DNA from 3 places in the Butyricimonas paravirosa genome. Region 1 is predicted to be linked to each of the others. Evidence: riboswitches for the same ligand, from Rfam matches in the RefSeq annotation. Region 1 holds a riboswitch; each other region holds the start of a gene.
The links. Region 1 has a riboswitch for cobalamin ahead of F1644_RS15130 (TonB-dependent receptor). Riboswitches for the same ligand answer to the same signal wherever they lie in the genome.
Positions count from the first base shown of each region.

Region 2: it holds a riboswitch for cobalamin, as region 1 does, so the genes downstream of both, F1644_RS14395 (putative transporter) here and F1644_RS15130 (TonB-dependent receptor) in region 1, are expected to answer to the same signal.
Region 3: it holds a riboswitch for cobalamin, as region 1 does, so the genes downstream of both, F1644_RS14480 (4-hydroxyphenylacetate 3-hydroxylase family protein) here and F1644_RS15130 (TonB-dependent receptor) in region 1, are expected to answer to the same signal.

Region 1 covers NZ_CP043839.1:3,710,213-3,717,111, reverse strand. Annotated here, with positions in the region: gene F1644_RS15140 (C1 family peptidase) at 1-344, opposite strand, end outside; gene F1644_RS15135 (TonB-dependent receptor) at 735-3,092, opposite strand; cobalamin riboswitch at 3,199-3,385, opposite strand; cobalamin riboswitch at 3,581-3,790, shown strand; gene F1644_RS15130 (TonB-dependent receptor) at 3,844-6,057, shown strand; gene F1644_RS15125 (sirohydrochlorin cobaltochelatase) at 6,057-6,899, shown strand, end outside.
Region 2 covers NZ_CP043839.1:3,545,826-3,552,724, reverse strand. Annotated here, with positions in the region: gene F1644_RS14410 (DUF5074 domain-containing protein) at 1-1,115, opposite strand, end outside; gene F1644_RS14405 (TonB-dependent receptor plug domain-containing protein) at 1,159-3,177, opposite strand; gene F1644_RS14400 (DUF5074 domain-containing protein) at 3,188-4,342, opposite strand; cobalamin riboswitch at 4,433-4,631, opposite strand; cobalamin riboswitch at 4,803-5,006, shown strand; gene F1644_RS14395 (putative transporter) at 5,106-6,788, shown strand; gene F1644_RS14390 (threonine/serine exporter family protein) at 6,841-6,899, shown strand, end outside.
Region 3 covers NZ_CP043839.1:3,566,687-3,573,585, reverse strand. Annotated here, with positions in the region: gene F1644_RS14495 (SusC/RagA family TonB-linked outer membrane protein) at 1-1,739, opposite strand, end outside; gene F1644_RS14490 (FecR family protein) at 1,882-3,042, opposite strand; gene F1644_RS14485 (RNA polymerase sigma-70 factor) at 3,101-3,685, opposite strand; cobalamin riboswitch at 4,150-4,353, shown strand; gene F1644_RS14480 (4-hydroxyphenylacetate 3-hydroxylase family protein) at 4,709-6,172, shown strand; gene F1644_RS14475 (NifU family protein) at 6,150-6,479, shown strand; gene F1644_RS14470 (acetyl-CoA hydrolase/transferase family protein) at 6,479-6,899, shown strand, end outside.

The DNA of each region.
Region 1 (6,899 bases):
TCCGAAGAGGCTCCTCCCACCGCAAAATTCAACACCCCGTGCAAGCGAACATATTTATCCGCCTTATCCGAATAAGCGTGTTTCACGAAATACATGGCCGACAAATTCACTGAATCTTTCCCCATTCGCATCATTTCCGACTCTAGGAAAGAGGACGTTGACCATGACCAACAAGTCCCGGCACGATACTGATCCTTCACGGACGTAGCGGGCAATCTCTTGATATCAGTAAACTGGTAGTCTACAGGCTTTGTCGTGTCCTGTACAGTCGTATTCTGCTGCGCATAGGCCATCATGTACCCTCCGAAAACGAGGGCGAATAAAATAAATGCTGTTCTCTTCATATCTTTTATATTGATTGTGATTTAATTGTCTGCCTGCAAAAGTATAAAAAGAACCGCAAAACAAGCTGACAAGCTGAATATATTTACGTTAGCCAATAACAAAAAGAGAACTGCCTGAACAGTTCTCTCTATTACAAAATAAACTTCTCCGACCTTCGGCCACCTCCTCTATAAACAGAGGAGGAGCTGGTGATTCTTCCCAAAAACAGGGAGTATTTCAGCTCTCCCTCTGTTTATAGAGGGAAATCGGCGAGTAAGCGAGAACAGACTGAGAGTTTACTCGTTGTCTGTCGAGCGAGAGCCGATTCGAGACTGCTTACAGGCTCAATACCCCAAAGGGGGAGGGAGTTTGACATCCTCCTTGACTTCTTTCAAATTCCCTTTCTTTAATTAAAAAGTATAGGAAACCGATGCCTGATAATTCCGGGGTTTCGCCATGATCGTGGTTCTCTCGAAATATTCCTTGTCAAACAAGTTGTTAATGTTCAATGCCAGTGTTACGTGATTCTTGATCGTGTAGAAAATACCCGCATCCATCAACCACAAGGCCGGATCGTACAACCGGTTATCTATATTCCGGAACACCTTATCCTTGAAATTCCCACTTAAATGGAATGACAAATTCTTTAGCACCCCGCGTGGTATCGTGTAATCGGCATAAGCGTAGAATGTCGTACGAGGCACACCCGTGGCACGAACATTTTTATTCTGTTCCTTATATTTAGAGAAACGTCCGCTCTCGGCAATTTCCCGCAAACGATAGTCCGACCAACCGAGACCTCCCGTAACTTGTAAAGTCGGTAACGGACGAACAACCACCTCAATGTCAAAACCTCGCGAGTCGGCTCTTCCGACTTGTCCCCGAATACTCTTCTCGGTAGCAACACCATCCACCAACACCGTCGTGTCACCCAGACTCTTCACGATATTATACTTACGAATATAAAATACACTCGCGTTAATATCCACCATCTCGTTCAAGGTGTAACGTACACCGACTTCCGTGGAATACCCTTTTTCCGGCTTGAACACTTCGCCCCCATCCTCATCAGGATTGAACTCGTTACCCTTGCGGTCCAAATACATCACGGTAGGACTATATGTTGTAGTTACAGGATTGAAATAAGAAGAAATAGAACCGTAGAATGACAATTCAGGCATGGGAAAATACACGACACCCACCCGATACGTGAATGCCGAGGTCTCCACCTCTTTCCATTCTTTCCTGTTCTTCGTTTCATATTTCTGTTTCCCGTCATCAATCGTAGCACTTGATGTTTTCCGGCTATACAAATCCACACGCCCGGATGCCATCATTTTCCATTTATCATTGAATTCGATCACGTCATGCAAATAAATTCCATGCGTTCTCTCCGTGCGCAGAGAAACGGCTGAAACTTTCGTGTCCCACCATCCCTGCACGATATGCGGGTCCCGCACAGGCAAAAGTGCATCCAAACCGGGCCCCCACAAATCGTCATCTCCATAACCGTTATACTGGGCGAAATCAAAACAATTGTACGTCCATCCCAACGTGTAGTTATGCAACACGGAACCTGTCTCGAACTTCCCGGTCAACTCGATCGTATTATTCACGTTTTTGTGGTCCGGGTTAAAATTCAACGGATTCTGACGGGCAGCATTTCCTCGTTGAACCGTATCCAAGTCAACATACACCTTCTCGTCTTCTGACTTATAATAATACCATTTATATATCGGATCCTTAGAGGTACGATAAGAAAGCCCCTCAATACAATGATAATCCAAATCACTGTGGAAATAGGAAAAACGTTCTTTCAACTTCATCCAATCCGTGATCTGGTAAACGTATGACACAGACATATCCCATACTTTCCGTTTCATGTAATTATTGGCAAAGTCATTATAAACCTCGCGGTAATCCGCCTCCGGGTGGCGATCCCCCTTCAGCGCGTACGGTTTGTCTCCGTCCACGTAGAACATATCACCGGGCATAACGGGTGCAGCCCCGATCTCGGTCGTGTAATCATCATCGGCATAGCTACCGGTCACATCAATACGTCCCCACTTTCCCAAATCAGCACCCAAAACACCATACACGGAAAAACGATTTGCATTCACCTCACGCCATCCGTCTCCCGTTGAATAATTGATATTGGCACGATATTCGAGAGGTCCCACAAGTTTTCCCCCGAAACCAAGAGTAGCCCGTCTCTCATCCCAGCTACCATAACTGATACGAGCGTTGGCCGAAAAATCGGGAGACGCTTTCTTGCGCACGATATTCAACACTCCGCCCATAGCCGAATGTCCGGCCAAAATAGCGGCGGGTCCTTTCAACAATTCGATCGACTCCACGGCAGCCAAATCCCCGTAAGGCACGTTATTATTCAACGTCCGCTCATCGCGAATCCCGTCAATCATAACAACCGCACTCCCCTGTCCGCGAATAGAAAACTGTTGGAACTGCCCGTATTGCTTGTCTTTCGCTACAATTCCCGGCAAAAACTTAACGGCATCCATCAGATCAACAATTCCCTTCCGGTCAAGCATCTGGCTAGACAACTTGCTCACCGTTATCGGAACGAAACGTAAAGGCACATCCAATCCCAACAAATCAATCCTCTTCTTTTTCTGCATCACATCCACCTGATCGATACGGAATAAAGAGTCCGTGATACTCTTTTTCTTTCGCTTATCGTTCTCTTGAGCGAAAAGCGAACCGACGCACACAAACAGCAACAATGCTAATACAACAACTTTTTTCATACAACTATATATTAATAATGAATAAGCATTATTAACATAGTCTTTTGGGCAACATGAGTTTAAGGTAAAATCCATCTTTTTCCCTCTCGCTTTTTTTCCCGAAAGCTATGGTTTATCTAGTTCGGCAGGTCTTCTGACTTGTTCCGGATTTTGTTGCCTTCCCAGTTTATAACCAGTGACATTTGAAGTACAAAACCCCTTGTACAGGAACTTACAGCTGCGGGTACAGTCCCGGATTCACACCGGATTCCCTATTAAGCATCACCTCCATGACCGAAGGCTCCGCACCAAAACATGGCGCGAATGTAATATATTTTTTTATATTATACTTTTTCAACATGATTTTTTTATTTCCATAATTCAATCATCATAACAAACTGACAACCAATCCCTATAATAAAAACTCCAACAATGTCCCTAACGAATCTCTATACCTTCTCCCGGTATCATTTTTCTCATCCAACCGTAACCTTTTGTCAAAAAATATATACATTTGTGCCGTCTTAGGTGATGTGTTAATGCTCAATTAACATACAAGAGGGAAACCGGTTAGAATCCGGTACAGTGCCCGCTACTGTGATGCCCGTTTCTCCCTAACGAGGAGATTCAAAGAAAGGTTCTTACACCACTGTTCGTAAGGACGGGAAGGTATCTTTCTTAGGCGTAGTCAGGAGACCTGCCGAGACAAACACAGGTAATAGCGTATTCTCGGGGCCAGGAATACTATTATAAACTTTAAAACTTAACCCGAATGAAAAGAATTGTAGTACTGACTACATTATTCATGCTGACTTTGGCAAGCGTCTCGCTAGGGCAGATCACGTTGAGAGGGAAAGTGATCGATGCAAAAAGCGGGAAAGCACTTATCGGGGCCAATGTACGATTAGTCGGAACAAGCATCGGAATCGCCACGAACAACAAGGGCGAATTCATCCTCGAAAAAGTCCCCGACGGTACCTACACGCTCCGGGCCAGTTACCCCGGTTACGAAGTCAGTTCCATAAAAGTCAGTAGTAGCAAAAGTGACATTCTGTTCCAACTGAAAACATCACTGATCAACCTCGATCAAGTCGTTGTTTCGGGAACGGGAACTCACCGAAAATTAAAGGACTCGCCAGTCCCCGTCGAGGTCATGACAGCCTCGGACATCAAAAAAGGCGGAATCTCCACCATCGAGGATGCCCTCGTGATGCTAAATCCCTCGTTTAGTTTCCGACCAACGGCTATGAGTACAAACATGACCCTTAACGGAATGAAAGGAGATTATATCCTCGTTCTCGTGAACGGGAAGAAAATGACCGGAGACATTTCCGGTTACGTTGACCTCTCCCGAATCGACATGGGTAGGGTAAAACGAATCGAAGTCCTTAAAGGTGCAGCCTCCTCCCTCTACGGATCGGACGCTATCGCGGGAGTGATCAACATTATCACAGATCAGCCACATGACGCCCTGAACATCGTGTCCACGACCCGATTAGGAGGCAAGGGCAGTTTTATCGAGAACGTCAACGCAGACATCAACGCTGGCAAATTCTCGTCCTCAACCTCTTATCAAAGGCGCCAATCTGACGGCTGGCAACTCAGTAATATCACAGAAGATAGTGTACCTACCCGTCGCAAAGTGTCTGATAAATTTCACTCGGACATCGTGAACCAACGTTTTGCCTTCGATCCATCAAAAAATCTGAACTTGTACGTGGAAGGAAGTTACTTTACCAAAGAACTCGACCGTCCCGTGAACAAGGATGCTAAAGACCCTTCCGGATTCGACTATGATATGTCATACGAGAACTACGCTGTGGGATTGGGGGGAAAATATCTGTTCGGTAATTCCGCTTATATTAGCTTGGATGTCAACGCCAACAACTACGAGTACTACAAAGTATACACCCGTGCCATCGAGTCCAAGGGCGACACGACCACCCACGTCGGAGATGAAATCCTGACCAAACGTCAACGCTACTTATCTACCAACCTAAAAGGAGTATTCAAGATCGGTAAGTACAACAAAATTTCCATTGGAACCGAGTACATCAAGGACTACTTAAAGAATCCCACCGATCTGGTGGAGAGTAAAGATGTCTATACGCTGGCTCTTTATGCACAAGACGAGATTCGTCTTTTCAAAAAACTCCAATTAGTACCCGGTTTCCGTTACATCTACCACGAGGCATTCAAGAATCAGTTTACGCCCAAACTTTCAGCCATGTACAGCCTAGGAAATTTCAACTTCAGGCTCTCTTACGCGGCCGGATTCAAGGCTCCCTTGTTGACGGACCTCTATTATTATAAGGAATCTGCCAAGAAAGGAAAATTAACCGTCGTTATCGGGAACCCCGATCTGAAACCGGAGAAATCGAATTACTACGCTTTCAACACGGAATATGCGGGAAAGTACTGTAACATCTCCGTAAACGGGTATATCAATGACCTCCGTAACGTTATAGAGTCAAAGAAATTACCCCTAACACCGGAAGACGAAGCCAACAAGGTCACTTCCCGAGAAACTTACGAGAATCTGGACAAAGCCCGGACACAAGGAGTTGATATTTCCGTTAACAGCTACCTCGGTGCGGGATTTTCTCTAGGTGGTGGATATAGCTACGTGGATGCCCGGGATAGGAAAACCAAAATTCGTTTGGAAGAAAGCATCCGTCACTCGGCAACCGTCAAGGCGAATTACATGCACGAATGGACAAACTATCGTCTTAACGTGAACCTAAACGGACGAATTCAAGGCAAAAAATTCGTGAAAGTCCAAGAGATTGACGCACCCAAGTACCAAATCTGGAATCTGACAACGAACCACTCTTTCTCTCCCGTGGGTATGTTCCTTTTCGAAATCAACGCGGGAATCGAGAACCTGTTCGACTATTCCCAGAACCTGCCTTACGGCTCTAATCTCGGAACATTAAGTCCGGGAAGAACATTCTTTGCAAGTTTAACTATTAGATTTAAAAAATAATGAAAACAATTATCATCATACTATCCCTCTTTATCAGTCTTAATGTATTAGCCCACGGTGGCGGTGGTTTCAAACATTCCGATATATTCAAGACCCTCGGTCCTAATGACAAAGTAGCCATTCTCATGGTTCACTTTGGTACAACTCACGATGACACCCGAGCCTTGACCATCGATGCCATCAACAAAAAAGTGGCACAAACATTCCCCGGAGTGGAAGTACGTGAAGCCTACACTTCCCGCATGATCATGCGCCGTCTGAAAGAAAAAGGAATAACCAAACCCAACCCGACGGAAGCCATGAACAAACTGATTGCCGACGGCTATACCCACTTGATCCTTCAACCCACGAACATCATCGAAGGAATTGAAATGGAAGCCCTGCAAAAAGAAGTTGCATCATACCAAACGAAGTTCAAAGACATTCGCTTAGGGACAGCTCTTCTTCATTCTCCCGAGGATTACCAAGCCGTGGTAAAAGCGATTGCCGCATCAATCAAGGACAAGGAAAAAGGGGATTGCGTCTTCGTGTGCCACGGGACCTACCACCCGGCAAACTCAACCTACGGGATGCTCGACTACGTGATGAAAGCCCAAGGACACAAGAACTACCACGTGGGAACGATCGAAGGTTACCCCACGATGGATGATGTAATCCGCGAACTCGAAGCGAATAAGGCAAAAGAAATAACACTTGTTCCTTTTATGTTCGTAGCCGGAGACCATGCCAAAAATGACATCGCCGGGGACTGGAAAGACGAACTGGAAAAGAAAGGCTATAAAGTAAACGTCCTGCTCAAAGGACTGGGAGAATATCCCGCCATACAGGAACTTTTCATCCAA
Region 2 (6,899 bases), 160 kb from region 1:
TTTGCATCAACCATCAACTCTGTTCTATCAGAACCAAAAACATGACGATATATTTTTGAAGAAAGTCCGCTCATATACAATGTATCCCCTTTAGCCGTAATACTTGGAGCAGCCGCAAATGATGCAGATAAAACACTTTTTGCTTCATCCGAAACCTTACTACTTCCTAACTTTGTATATGTTTTTACATCAACTTTAGTAATATTACCAGATCCATCAGAAACTAAAATATTCCCATCAGATGCCTTGATAACTCCGGAAACCCTATCTTCAAATTCTATCGTATTCGCAATTTCATCCTTTCCAGCTTCAATCACAACAACACTTGTACCTACCGTAGCAAACACCTTACCATCAGCAACAACCATCGTATTCTTCCGTGCTCTCTCTGTTCCTTCAATCAAAGTTACCTTACCTGTTGACGGTTGGAATCTCTTCACACCATTATTATCACGCAAATAAATATCGTCCTCTCCCAACGCTACAACATGAGTTGGCATACTCACCTCACCATCAAGCTCTTCTTGAAATTTGCGTTCTCTTTTTAATGTCTCTGCATTAAGAATCGTCAAGAAACCACCATCATATCCACCATTCTGAGAAACAATATACATTTTATTATCCTTAATAAACAAATCCTGAGTCGCTCCTCCTAACTCACCCCCATTTTCAACATAATAAGCATTATCAATCACCTCTCCTTTAGGACTAATAAAAACAATCGTCCCAGGAGAACGGCTTCCTTCACTAATCACAAAAGTACCATACTTATATGTCCCATGAACCTCAATCATTGTTGAAGCATACGCCTCTCCATTCGTATTTGAAGCCAAGATAGCGACATTATAATCTCCAAGTTTTTCTGCCTTGAAAGTATAGACGGAATCAGTCCCCACCTTCTCTCCATTCACAAACCAAACCCAATCTGTAACCTGCGAGCTACTAACCTTTGCTTTTAAAACAATAGATTCTGTCGGAAGCATTGAAAAGCTACCATCTTCACTTTCAATTGTTACAACAGGCAGTTCCGGAGTATCATTATCATCATCATCACAAGAACTCAGAAATCCCACAAACATTCCTAAAACCAAAAGCACTAAATAAAACTTTTTCATAATCTTAATCTTCATTGTATAATATAACTATTTATTCATTTTCCTAAAATTCCCACATCAACGACACGAGGCAATTCCTCAAGGGCATCGGGTAATACTGCGTGGACTCGTAATACGTGTCTAATAGGTTATCTACCCGTACTTGCGGTGTCAGACTCATCCCGTTACGGAACGTGTAGCGGTATCCCGCCAAAATATTATGTACTGAATAGGGATCCGTAGCATACTCTTGATCCGTTGTGATGAAACGTCGCCCAATATAAGTCACCTGCCACGAGAAGAAGGCTCCCCGGTAATCGGCAGCTACCCGTACATTCCACTTGAACCGAGGCACGTAAGGGATCTGTTTCATGTAGGAACCATCATCCACGTGCTGTTTTTTACGAGTACGGGACTGCGACCAACTATAATTACCCGACATATTTGCCCTCAAATCACCAATCGCATAAGTTAACTTCCCGTACAACTCCACTCCCTCCGATCTCACATTACGATGATTCTGTGGTGTCCAAACCCATTGATTCCCGTCCTTCGGCAACCATAAAATCCAATTATCTATATACATCAAATAACCGGAAACCTCCGCATCTAAAAATAAACCACGATACAACTGTTTCCGATAAGCCACGGACGCATCATACGAATACCCGTCTTCCGGCTTCACGTCCGGATTTCCTCCCGGTCTCCAGTAGAGATCATTCATACTCGGGAACCGGTAATTATAAGCCACATTTCCTTTCACCTGCAACTCCTTCTCCCACAAATTAAACACCATACCGGCAGACCATGTAGATACCCCCCGACTATCATTCTGTTCAAACATATACTGCCCATTCAACATCATCCACGCCATAGGAGTCCATAATGCCGAAGCCTGCCAGGAGAACACGTCACGGTTATGCCGGAACGGTGGTTCCACCTCCGGAATATCATAATCCACGTCTCCTAATGTATACTTCGAAGAATCGACATCTATATAACTACTCACCCGAATCAAATCATGCGAATAAGTCAAGCTCGTCCCCAGTACAAGATTCTCTCTCGGGGTAAACGTATAATCGGCAATCCCTTGCCACGTGTGCGATTGATTCTTATTTCCTTCGGGATCGAATAATCCTCCGGCATACCATTTATCATACTCCTGTCGATAATAAAGCCATGCCGCTTTTACCCGTAAAGCATGCAACCCTTTCGTAAAATCCAATCCCGTGTACGCCCGCACATTCACTTCTCTTTGTTGCTCGTGTGACTGGTTCACCACTCCAAGTGCGGGTGGTAACATCCGTTTCCCTTCCTGATACCAAGCAACCGCTGTCAACCGGGTATAAGGAGACAAACGAAAATACCCCTCCTGCATTGCCGCCCATTGCGTATAATCAGCATCCTGCCGTTTCTCTCGGAAAGGCTCGTTCGTCAAGATTTTATTCAAATAAGTATAATTGTTATCAGAATGTTGATAATACAACCGAGTCTTAAAACTTGACTTCTGTCCACCAGTATTTACCTGAGCCCCCGTAGTGTAAGTCCCGTAAGAACCATATTCTCCTAAGACCTTTCCACTAACACCAGTGTTCCAATCTGGATCTGTAAATAAGTTCACGCTCCCCCCGATAGACCCGGTCCCGTTCTTCACATGACTACTCCCGTAATACAGGCTAACATTATCCGTGAAGAATACCGGTATCTGTGAAAAATCAAACGTTCCCGACATCGGTGGGGTAATATTAATCCCGTTCCAATTCACCCGGGTCTGTGAAGGACTGGCACCCCGGAAAGATGCCGTTGACAAGGCTCCCATTCCCAAACTTTTGATATAAATAGCCGTGTAGTCCGTTAATAACTCCGCCAACGAACGGGTTTTATTTGCCCGCATAATCTCCGGGTCTATACGGCTTACTTTTGCCCCCGCATTTGCCTCGTTAGCATGACGAACACGCTGACTGACTACCTGTACCGTATCTATCACACCATACATCGCCACGGGATCTTTCTTCTGTGCCTCCGCCCCCATTCCACACAAGATGAAACAAACACACCATCCTATTGCTATCCTTTTAAACATCATTTACTCTTTAACGTTGATTTCCCGGAAAATAAACCTGACCGGGATAAATCCCAACCTTATGACTAATCTTCGTCCCATCTTTCAAATAATGTCGGACATAACCTCTTTGCGCCGTGTAATCCAAACAATCACACAAGTAAATATCTCCCTCCGGACTGACTGCGAAACCATACATCATTCCCACTTCCAGCAAGTCATAATAATGACTGAATTCTCCCGTTTCCACGTTCATCCGGTACACGCTTTGCTGTTCCTTCACTCCCTCCTTATTTTCTTCAGCCAAACGAGTTTTCACGCTGAAATAAATCCAAGTACCCGTGGGATCAATATCCGTACGGTTATAATTAATATAACCGATAATCTCGCCTGGAGTCTGTGAATTCGAATCCCCGAAAGATAACGTGTACGATTTCACCACCTTCTCCCGCTTGGGATCCACACATTTCAACGTAACACCTGTTACCTGTCCACCTTCCTGCTCGTTCATCAATCCCCAAATCATCCCCTCCTTATCCACAAGTAACTGACAAGTTTTCGTATCCTCCTCATTATATACATCCTTAACAACTCGAGCTTGTTCCTTCTTTATATTATCAGCATCAAATACATATAAACCACCCTGAGTTATTCCAAACACTTTATTTTCCACCACAGTCAGATACTCTACGGCCCGAGGGATAGAAATATATTCCAATGGTTTCCCGTAAGGTTCAACCGTCCGGATACGTACTAATTGTCGGTCAAGATCGGACACAATTGCCTCCGTGGAAGAAATTGGCACCACTTGCCGAGGATACCCCGCCTGCGTGTAAAGAATTGTTCCCACGGATTTAAAAGTTACCGGATCAACAATCTCTATCTTTTTTGAATTATTCATCGCCACGAAATACTTCCCATTTACCAACGTGATAGATTGCGCCACGTCTCCCATAGGACGGTGATTTACATCTTGAAAAACATCTGCCACAACACGACCGTCCTTATAAATCACCGAAATCGTTCCGGTATTCGTGTTAAGTTTTCCCTCATTCAATACAAGAGCTTCAATATCCCCACCTCCTATTATTCCTCCAGGATAAGGTACTCCCGGCTTATCACACGATGTAAACGCTATACCTATCCATATAATAGTAACAATATAAAATAACCTCTTCGCAAACATAAATCCCCTTTTAATCAAAAAAAGATTTGGCGTATCCAGTCGACAATTATTAAACTATCGGTGTCCACGTTCTTCCTTCCCTTGAACGTTAAACAATATGATTGATTGGCAGGTCTTCTGACTTACCCCATCCTAGGACGTCCTTCCCATTTCAAATTGAAACAGTGGAGAGAGTCATTGTCCTCGGACTTTAATGAGGTACACAGCAGCGGGTCTGTTCAGGATTCACACCTGATTCCCTTTTATCACATATCTGAAACAGAATGTAATACCAAAATCGTCGCGAAAATATAGAAAAAAACGAATATTATTTTGATAAAGAAACTATCATACGGATTATTCACAATATTTATTATTCACAAACGAACAACACATGAACTAAATATCTACACAGACATCATGATTTATAGGTAAGTCATTCGAAATATTGAGAAAATGAAACAAAATTTTCAATAAATCCATTACCTTTGCACCGAATTGGTTCCGGATGATCGAAACATCAAACCGGATGAAAAGGGAATCGGGTGAGAATCCCGGACAGTCCTCGCTGCTGTAAAACTCCATTCAACGTCTTGGTACATACTTTTTCCACTGATTTATAAGAAATCGGGAAGGAATCGGGACGGGAGCCAGTCAGAAGACCTGCCATTCATTAAAGGCTGTTTTTACTCGAGGGATTAGAGAAACAGTACGAAAAACAAACATACAATTATAATTTAGTGCAGGTGTATTGCTTTCGTAATCCAACGCTGCCAATTTATTTATGGAACTATTAAAAGATCTTTTCGAGGGAAGCCCCGATCTCTGGGGCGGTGGAGTTGCGCACTCCGTGCTTATCTTATCGTTAGTAATCGCTTTCGGCATCATGCTGGGCAAGATAAAAATTGCCGGAATCTCACTTGGCGTCACGTGGATTCTTTTCGTTGGAATCGTTTTCGGGCATTTCAATTTAAGCCTGAACGAGCATCTACTTCATTTCCTGAAAGAATTCGGGCTAATCCTATTCGTTTATTCCATCGGTCTTCAAGTAGGTCCCGGCTTTTTCTCTGCGTTCAAAAAAGGCGGATTCACGCTGAACATGCTGGCCATAACTTCCGTTTCACTGAGCGTTGTGGTTGCTATTGTCCTCTACCTCGTGACAGACACCCCCATCACGACTATGGTGGGCATCCTTTCCGGGGCTGTCACCAACACTCCCGGCCTAGGAGCCGCACAGCAGGCTAACAGTGACCTGAACGGCATTGATGCCCCGGAAATTGCGATGGGCTACGCCGTGGCTTACCCGTTAGGGGTAATCGGTACAATTCTGGCACTACAGAGTTTGAAATATATCCTGAAAATCAACACGACCACGGAAGAAACTGAAGCGGAAAAAGGACTGGGACATTTACAAGAATTAACCGTACGTCCCGTCTCACTGGAAATCGTCAATAAGGCAATCGACAACAAAGCTATCAAGGACATCCAGCCTCTTGTAAACCGCAAATTCGTCATCTCTCGTATACGCCATCAAGGTGAAAAACAGGAACTAGTTAACTCGGAAACCATACTTCACATCGGGGATCAAATACTCGTGATCTCCAACCCGAAAGATATAGAAGCCATCACTGTGTTTTTTGGTAAACAAATCGACATGAAGTGGGAAAACGAAGACACGAACCTCGTCTCCCGTCGTATCCTCATCACAAAACCCGAATTAAACGGGAAAACGTTATCGCAACTCCGAATCCGCCGGAACTTCGGAGCTAGTATTACCCGGATAAATCGTTCTGGCGTGGATCTCGTGGCGGCCCCGAACCTGCAACTGCAAATGGGTGACCGTGTCACGGTAGTCGGAAGTGAACTGGCGGTAAGTCACGCAGAAAAAGTACTCGGCAACTCGTTGAAACGTCTGAATCATCCCAACCTCATCCCCATATTCATTGGTATCGCCTTGGGATGCGTGCTAGGAAGTATTCCTTTCATGCTCCCCGGCATCCCACAACCGCTAAAACTGGGGCTAGCAGGCGGCCCACTCATCGTGTCCATCCTCATCAGTCGTTTCGGCCCGCACTATAAATTAATCACCTACACCACCATGAGCGCGAACCTGATGGTCCGGGAAATCGGCATTGCTCTCTTCCTTGCCTGCGTGGGACTGGGAGCCGGAAAAGGATTCATCGAAACCATCGTGAACGAGGGTGGCTACGTTTGGATCGGCTACGGGGCTATCATCACCATCTTCCCATTACTCGTGACAGGACTGATTGGACGCTACGGTTGCAAGCTAAATTACTACACGCTGATCGGTATTCTATCGGGAGCCAACACCAACCCTCCCGCCCTCGCCTATTCCAACGAACAAACCTCATGTGATGCCCCGGCAGTAGGCTACGCCACGGTCTACCCGCTGGCCATGTTCCTCCGGGTACTTTCAGCTCAATTACTCATTCTCGCTTTAGGATAAAACATTTAAACCGATAACACATTAGATATTATTCGAAAGCTCGTACCCCAATATGGAAAATTTAAACATCAATACTTATCATTCCACCGACGAAATAAATCCAGAAGTATG
Region 3 (6,899 bases), 140 kb from region 1:
CGATACTGGACTTGTGCATTCGCACTCGCATTCCTCTGATTAATTGTATAATCAGACTCCTCCATTTCCCGAATGATATTAAATGGATAATTCCCCTTTTTATACGTGTACAACTCCCCGTCCTCACCGTAGAGAGGAATCGCCCGGGTCATATTATAAGCATAATTCATAATACCTAAATCACTAGGATTATAGGTTTTATCCTGAACATTACCGGAAACGCCGAATTGCATTTGCAATCTCTTATGTTGTACAGTTACTCGTACACTTGCCGTGTAACGCTCATTCTTCTCCCCTTTAATATTCCCCTCTTCATTTGCATATCCAAAAGAAGCATAATATTTAGCGCTCTCATTTCCTCCACTGATACTCAATGAGTGATTATGCGAGAACACATCCCGACACAAAAGATCAAGCCAGTCGGTATTCAACGTCTCGTAATAAGCGGAACGCTCTTTAAAATCATTGAAACTAATAGAACCATATTTAAAATAATCCAGATATGCCTTCTCGTACCCAATCCAATCCGTAAAACTATTGTAAACACCAGTATAACGAACTCCTCGTTCCATCAATTCCCGGGAAACATCTACTCTTTCCTTGGAATTCATCAAATTCACCCCTCTATCCGAATACCGAGGACGAGTAGAAAACGTACCTGTCAACGAATATGATAATTTCGGGGGACCCACCTTCCCTTTTTTCGTGGTGATAACGATAACTCCATTGGCAGCCCGCACCCCATACAATGCTGTGGCAGCCGCATCCTTCAACACGTCAATCTGCTCCACGTCATCCGGATTCAACCCGGCAATAGCGTTCCCCAACAAATTCACGAAATCCAAATCATTCAACTGTTGGGGATCAATATTCACCGGATCTTGCTGAATAATTCCATCCACTACCCACAACGGTTCCTGATTACCCAAAATAGAAGAAGTTCCCCGTATTCTCAATTTCGGAGTAGCTCCCACCTGACCGCTATTCTGCATAAAAGTCATACCGGGAATACGTCCTTCCAGCATCTGGTCGATACGATTTACGCCCGGGACATCAATATCACTCATTTTAACAGTCGTAACAGCTGCAGTCAAATGTCGCCGATCAATTTGCTGATAACCGGTCACCACAACATCCTCCAACTCGTTCATTTTCTCTCTCAACACCACTCTCAAGCTATCCGTCTTCTCCGTAAAATTCATTTTCTGAGTCTCGTAACCCACGAAAGAGAACTCCAATGCACCCTTGACCACGGGCAATGTCAATACAAAACGCCCCTGATAATCCGTCGCCGTCCCTAAAGCCACAGAAGATTCCGAACATAATTTTACGGTTACACCCGGTAAAACATCACCCGAGTTCTCATCAATAACTATTCCGACTATTCTCTTGCCTTTTTTTACATCCTCTTTCTTATCCTCCTGTTGAATCACGATCAGATCTCCCCGGAACTTGTACGTCAATCCCGTTCCTTTCAGAATCTGTTGCAGCACGTTTTCCACCGTCTCGTTCTTCACGTTCACGGACAACTGCCCCAAACGATCCGTCAACTCCGTGTTAAAAACAAAATACAGATTCGTTTGCCTCTGAATCTCGTCAAACAAAGCCCGTACCGCCACGTCTTTCAGATTCAGACTGACTCTTTCCTGCTGGGCAAGCGTGTTAGCCGAAACAGAAAAGGTGAACAAACACATTAAAATCCAGAAAAGTTTCATCACTTTTTCAATTTTTTCTCTCATGCCCCGTGGCAATCGAAAACATAATCGTTTTTTTTTCATACATTTGTGGTAATAAATTCAACATTCAATAAACCCTCTCGGTTCCAATGCGAGGTTTATTGTTTTTTTGAAATAAAGACGGAGGGTTTGCCGACCTTCCGTTTTATCTTGATACACATACGGTTCTATCGTTTATCGTAAACACGACCCCCGTAGCATCCGTTATTGCGTGCAAAATATCTTCAATCTGTTCATAACGTTTCATATGTCCCGAAAAATGCAACTGCTTGGCACTCTCCGACTGGAAAAACACCTCCATGTCATACCATAAAGAAAGAGTATTCATGATATTTTCCAATGTTTCCCGCTCAAACACGAAAATTCCTTTTCGCCAAAGAGTATATAAATCGGGATCAACTGTTTCAATTTTCATATCACGGGAATTCCGGTCATAAAATGCAAGCTCGTTCGGTTTCAACACGTACTCCCGGTCCAAATCCTGACCTCGAATCCCTACTTTTCCTTCCACCAGCACAGTACGAACCCCATCAGCACCAAGCGTATTCACATTGAACGAAGTCCCGTACACCCGTACTTGTACATCATCCGTAACCACGATAAACGGATGTTCCACATCTTTTGCGACCTCGAAATAAGCCTCTCCTTTCAAGTACACCCGTCGTTCCGGCCCGGTAAAAGCCACCGGATACCTTAAATCCGTCGCTGAATTCAAATACACCCGTGTCCCATCTGCTAATTGTAACTTAAACTCACCACCCTTGGGAATCCTCAACACATTCGTATCCACATACTCTGACACAACCGAATCCGAATACACCAGCATTCCGGAACTTTGTTGAACGTCAACGCCCCTACCCGCCTCTATCATTTTATCCTTTTCCTTCTCCAGTATCACTTTACCTCCACCAACAACCTCCAAAACAGGACTCACCTCCCGTTTCACGATTTTCGTATTTTGAGCCACCGGTATTGATTGCTCACCTCCACGAGGATACAACAGCCATACCCCAGCAACAAGTAAAGGTAATGCAATTACAGCTACATACTTGATCCATGTAGTCATCCGTCGTTGTCGCCCAAGCCCGTTTTTCACACGGAAAGTCTCCCAAGCCCGAGTCGTATCCACCTCACGAAATATCCCGTATTCCTCCGCGAAACGAGTATCTTTCCGCAATCTCTCGAACAACTGCTTATGCTCTTCCTTCTCCTTCATCCAACTATCCAACAAACGCTGTTCGTCCGGCATGATCGTTCCAGAGAAATATTTTTGAAGCAAATGACCTATTTCATTTTTATAGTCCATATCTATGATCATATTTTACTCCTAATACGACCACGAAAACAAAAAGAGGGTATCCGATTTAAAAAAATTTACCGACTAATAACAAAAAATGTGCATCACCCAAGCGCTTTCTTAAATATTGCATGGCATTTTTCTTGTAGGATTTCACGGTAAGTACTGATAAAGCAAGCAATTGAGCGATCTCCTCGTTCTTCTTCCCTTCCAAGTGTAATTCAAACACCGCACGACTTCGCTCCGGCAATTCCTGCACCACGAGATGCAACTCCCGGTACATCTCCTCTTCTGCCATATCCAGCTCATCCCATTCATGCTCCTCTTTCATGACCGCCGCAGCATATCGGTCTTCTACAACTTGATGTTTTAAATAATCCATGCATCTATTCGCCACAGCATTATAAAGAAAAGCCCTGAAACCGACATACGAGTTAAACTCCTTATCTCCCTCCCACACATTCACGAAAACCTCCTGCACAATATCCTCCGCCACATCCCGTCGCTGCACTCGCCTCATGGCATACACAACGAGATAATTAAAAAAACGTAGAAACAACTCATGAAAAGCTTTTTCCTGTTTTTCGTTTATTTGACGGATAAATATACTATTCAAATCATCCATTGACACCAAATAAAATTCTGCATCCAAGCATCACAAATATACGACTTTTTTCAAAATCTCTCCTTTTATTCCTTTTTTCAATAGATTGTTTTAGACCCCATTTAAATTTTGTTGAACAAAATCTCGTTGTTGCTTGATTACCTCTAGGTCATACCAATATTCCTTCGATGTTCCTTCGGTGTTCCAATATGCCTCCAGCTCGATTCGTGCCACGTTCAAATGTATTTCCTCCGGCGATCACTCGCAAGTGACACGGAGAAAGCACGGAGAAAGCACGGAGAAAGCACGGAGAAAACTATACCAAACAATAGTGTAACAACGTACCACGGGAGTAGTAAAACACTTGTTGGTGGATAACTATCTTGTATTGGATAACCTGTCTCTTGAACAACCAACACTCAATATTTTTATTTTATCAATGCGAAATTTAAACAAGCTCTCAATATCCATTAAAAAATTACAGAAAAAAAGTAGGAATACAATTATATTTATATACCTTTGTGACGTCATGGTGATCTCTTCCCCCTGCAAGGGAAAAGATTGAATAGGGAATCCGGTGAAAATCCGGGACTGTGCCCTCAGCTGTAAGTTCTTAAAAAGGTTTTCGCATTCTAATGGTCACTTTTTCAACAAGAAAAGGGAAGGCCGCGAATTCCGGAACAAGTCAGAAGACCTGCCTGACAAAATATAAATCCGTTACTCTGGGGATTTGGGGTAAAGGAGATGTGCGAAGTTATTCATAAAAATAAAATTGTGTTGACGTCCCCCGGGATGGAACATTATGAACAAAGGAGCATTACAGCGTGAGTATATTTATACTGACGTAATTAATTCTTTTTCAACGAGAAAAAGAAAATGTTTCTCTATGATGGCAACGAGAGACAGCGAATGTTACCCCTTCAACGGCAAACATACGCCTCGATCCTCTGTATCCTTTCCCTTCTCACTTTCTTCCCTTCAAATTCTCCCCTGTAACAGACAGCAAACGGCTTTTATTTACTGCAATTTTTCTTTATTCAAAATATTACAACTAATAAAGTATCAAAGATCATGATGACAAAAGAACAGTACATTGAGAGTCTCAGGAAACTAAACCTGAAGGTCTATTTCATGGGAGAACTAATCAGCAACCCTGTAGATCACCCGATGATCCGCCCGTCCATGAATTCAGTGGCCATGACTTATGAATTGGCTGAAAAAGATGAGTACAAGACGCTCATGACGGCAAAATCCAATCTTACCGGAAAAACAGTTAATCGTTTCTGCCACCTGCATCAAAGCACCGAAGACTTGATCAACAAGGTAAAGATGCAACGTTTAGTCGGACAGAAAACCGGGGCTTGTTTCCAACGCTGCGTTGGAATGGACGCCTTCAACGCCATTTACTCCACCACTTACGAAATTGACCAAGCTCATGGAACGGAATACCACAAACGTTTCATAGAGTACTTGAAATATGTACAAGACAACGATCTCACTGTCGACGGGGCTATGACCGATCCGAAAGGAGACCGGGGTCTTTCTCCATCACAACAAGAAGATCCGGACCTATATCTTCGCATCAAGGAAGTACGCCCGGACGGGATTATCGTTCGCGGGGCCAAAGCTCACCAAACCGGGGCAGTCAATTCCCACGAACACTTGATTATGCCGACCGTAGCCATGAAAGAATCCGATAAAGACTACGCTGTTTCATTTGCCGTGCCTTCTGATGCGGAAGGCGTACTCATGATCTACGGACGCCAGTCCTGCGATACCCGCAAAATGGAAAAAGATGCGGATCTCGACTTGGGAAATTCACAATTCGGTGGACATGAAGCTCTTGTGATATTTGACGATGTATTCGTCCCCAACGAGCGAATTTTCATGTGTAAAGAATATGAATTTGCAGGCATGATGGTAGAGCGTTTTGCCGGTTATCACAGACAATCCTACGGGGGATGTAAAGTCGGTGTAGGTGACGTACTTATCGGTGCTGCCGCTCTCGCCGCAGACTACAATGGAGTACCTAAAGCCAACCATATCAAGGACAAGCTCATCGAAATGATGCACCTCAACGAAACCCTCTACTCGTGCGGAATCGCCTGCTCGGCAGAAGGAGAACCCACGTTGGCGGGCAACTACCAGATCAATTTGCTACTTGCCAATGTCTGCAAACAGAACGTGACTCGTTTCCCGTATGAAATTGCCAGACTCGCGGAAGATATTGCCGGGGGATTAATGGTAACCATGCCTTCAGCCCAAGATTTAAGAGACCCGTATATCGGTGGATATGTAAAAAAATACCTGCAAGGAGCCACGGGGACTGACACTGAAAACCGGATGCGTATTCTTCGCCTGATCGAGAACATCACGCTCGGGACCGCGGCGGTAGGCTACCGCACGGAATCCATGCACGGAGCCGGCTCCCCACAAGCACAACGAATCATGATTGCCCGGCAAGGAAACCTCGAAAACAAGAAAGAATTAGCAAAACAAATTGCCCGGATCGATGAAAGTAAGAACCGGAAATAATCAAGACCCCACGACTCTGTGGAAGCACCTGGAGGAGATCATAAAAACACACATTCGCCCTCTCCTCCAGGACCACGGGGGGGATATTGTTATTCGGGAAATCCGCGAGAAAGACGTGCGGGTTGCTCTACTCGGCAACTGCAAGGGATGCCCTGCCGCACAAATCACGATTGAACAGACCGTGCAACGCATTCTCTCGGAACAAATGGGAAACAAGATCGGGAAAGTCACTCTGGTGAACGAAATAGATCCCGGTATATTAGACTTTGCTCGTCAGATTCTCAACCGCAATAAAATAGATAGATGATGAACTGGAAAGAACTTTATACACAAAAACTAACCACAGCCGAGAAAGCAATCAAGGCCATCCGGAACAACGACCGGGTTGTCTTTGCCCATGCAGCAGGTGTTCCTCAGGAAATCACCAAAGCTCTCGTGGCACACAAAGACGATTTCCATAACGTGGAAATATACCATATGCTATGCCTTGGCGATGGAGCTTATACTCAACCGGAAATGTTATCCCACTTCCGGCACAACACCAATTTCGTGGGAGGAAACACCCGACAAACCGTGAATGAAGACCGTGCAGACTTCATTCCTTGTTTCTTTCACGAATTACCACACTTTTTCCGCAACGGAACTCTACCTGTTGACGTGGCAATCGTTCATCTCAGCACACCGGACGAAGAAGGTTATTGTAGTTTCGGAGTTTCTTCCGACTACA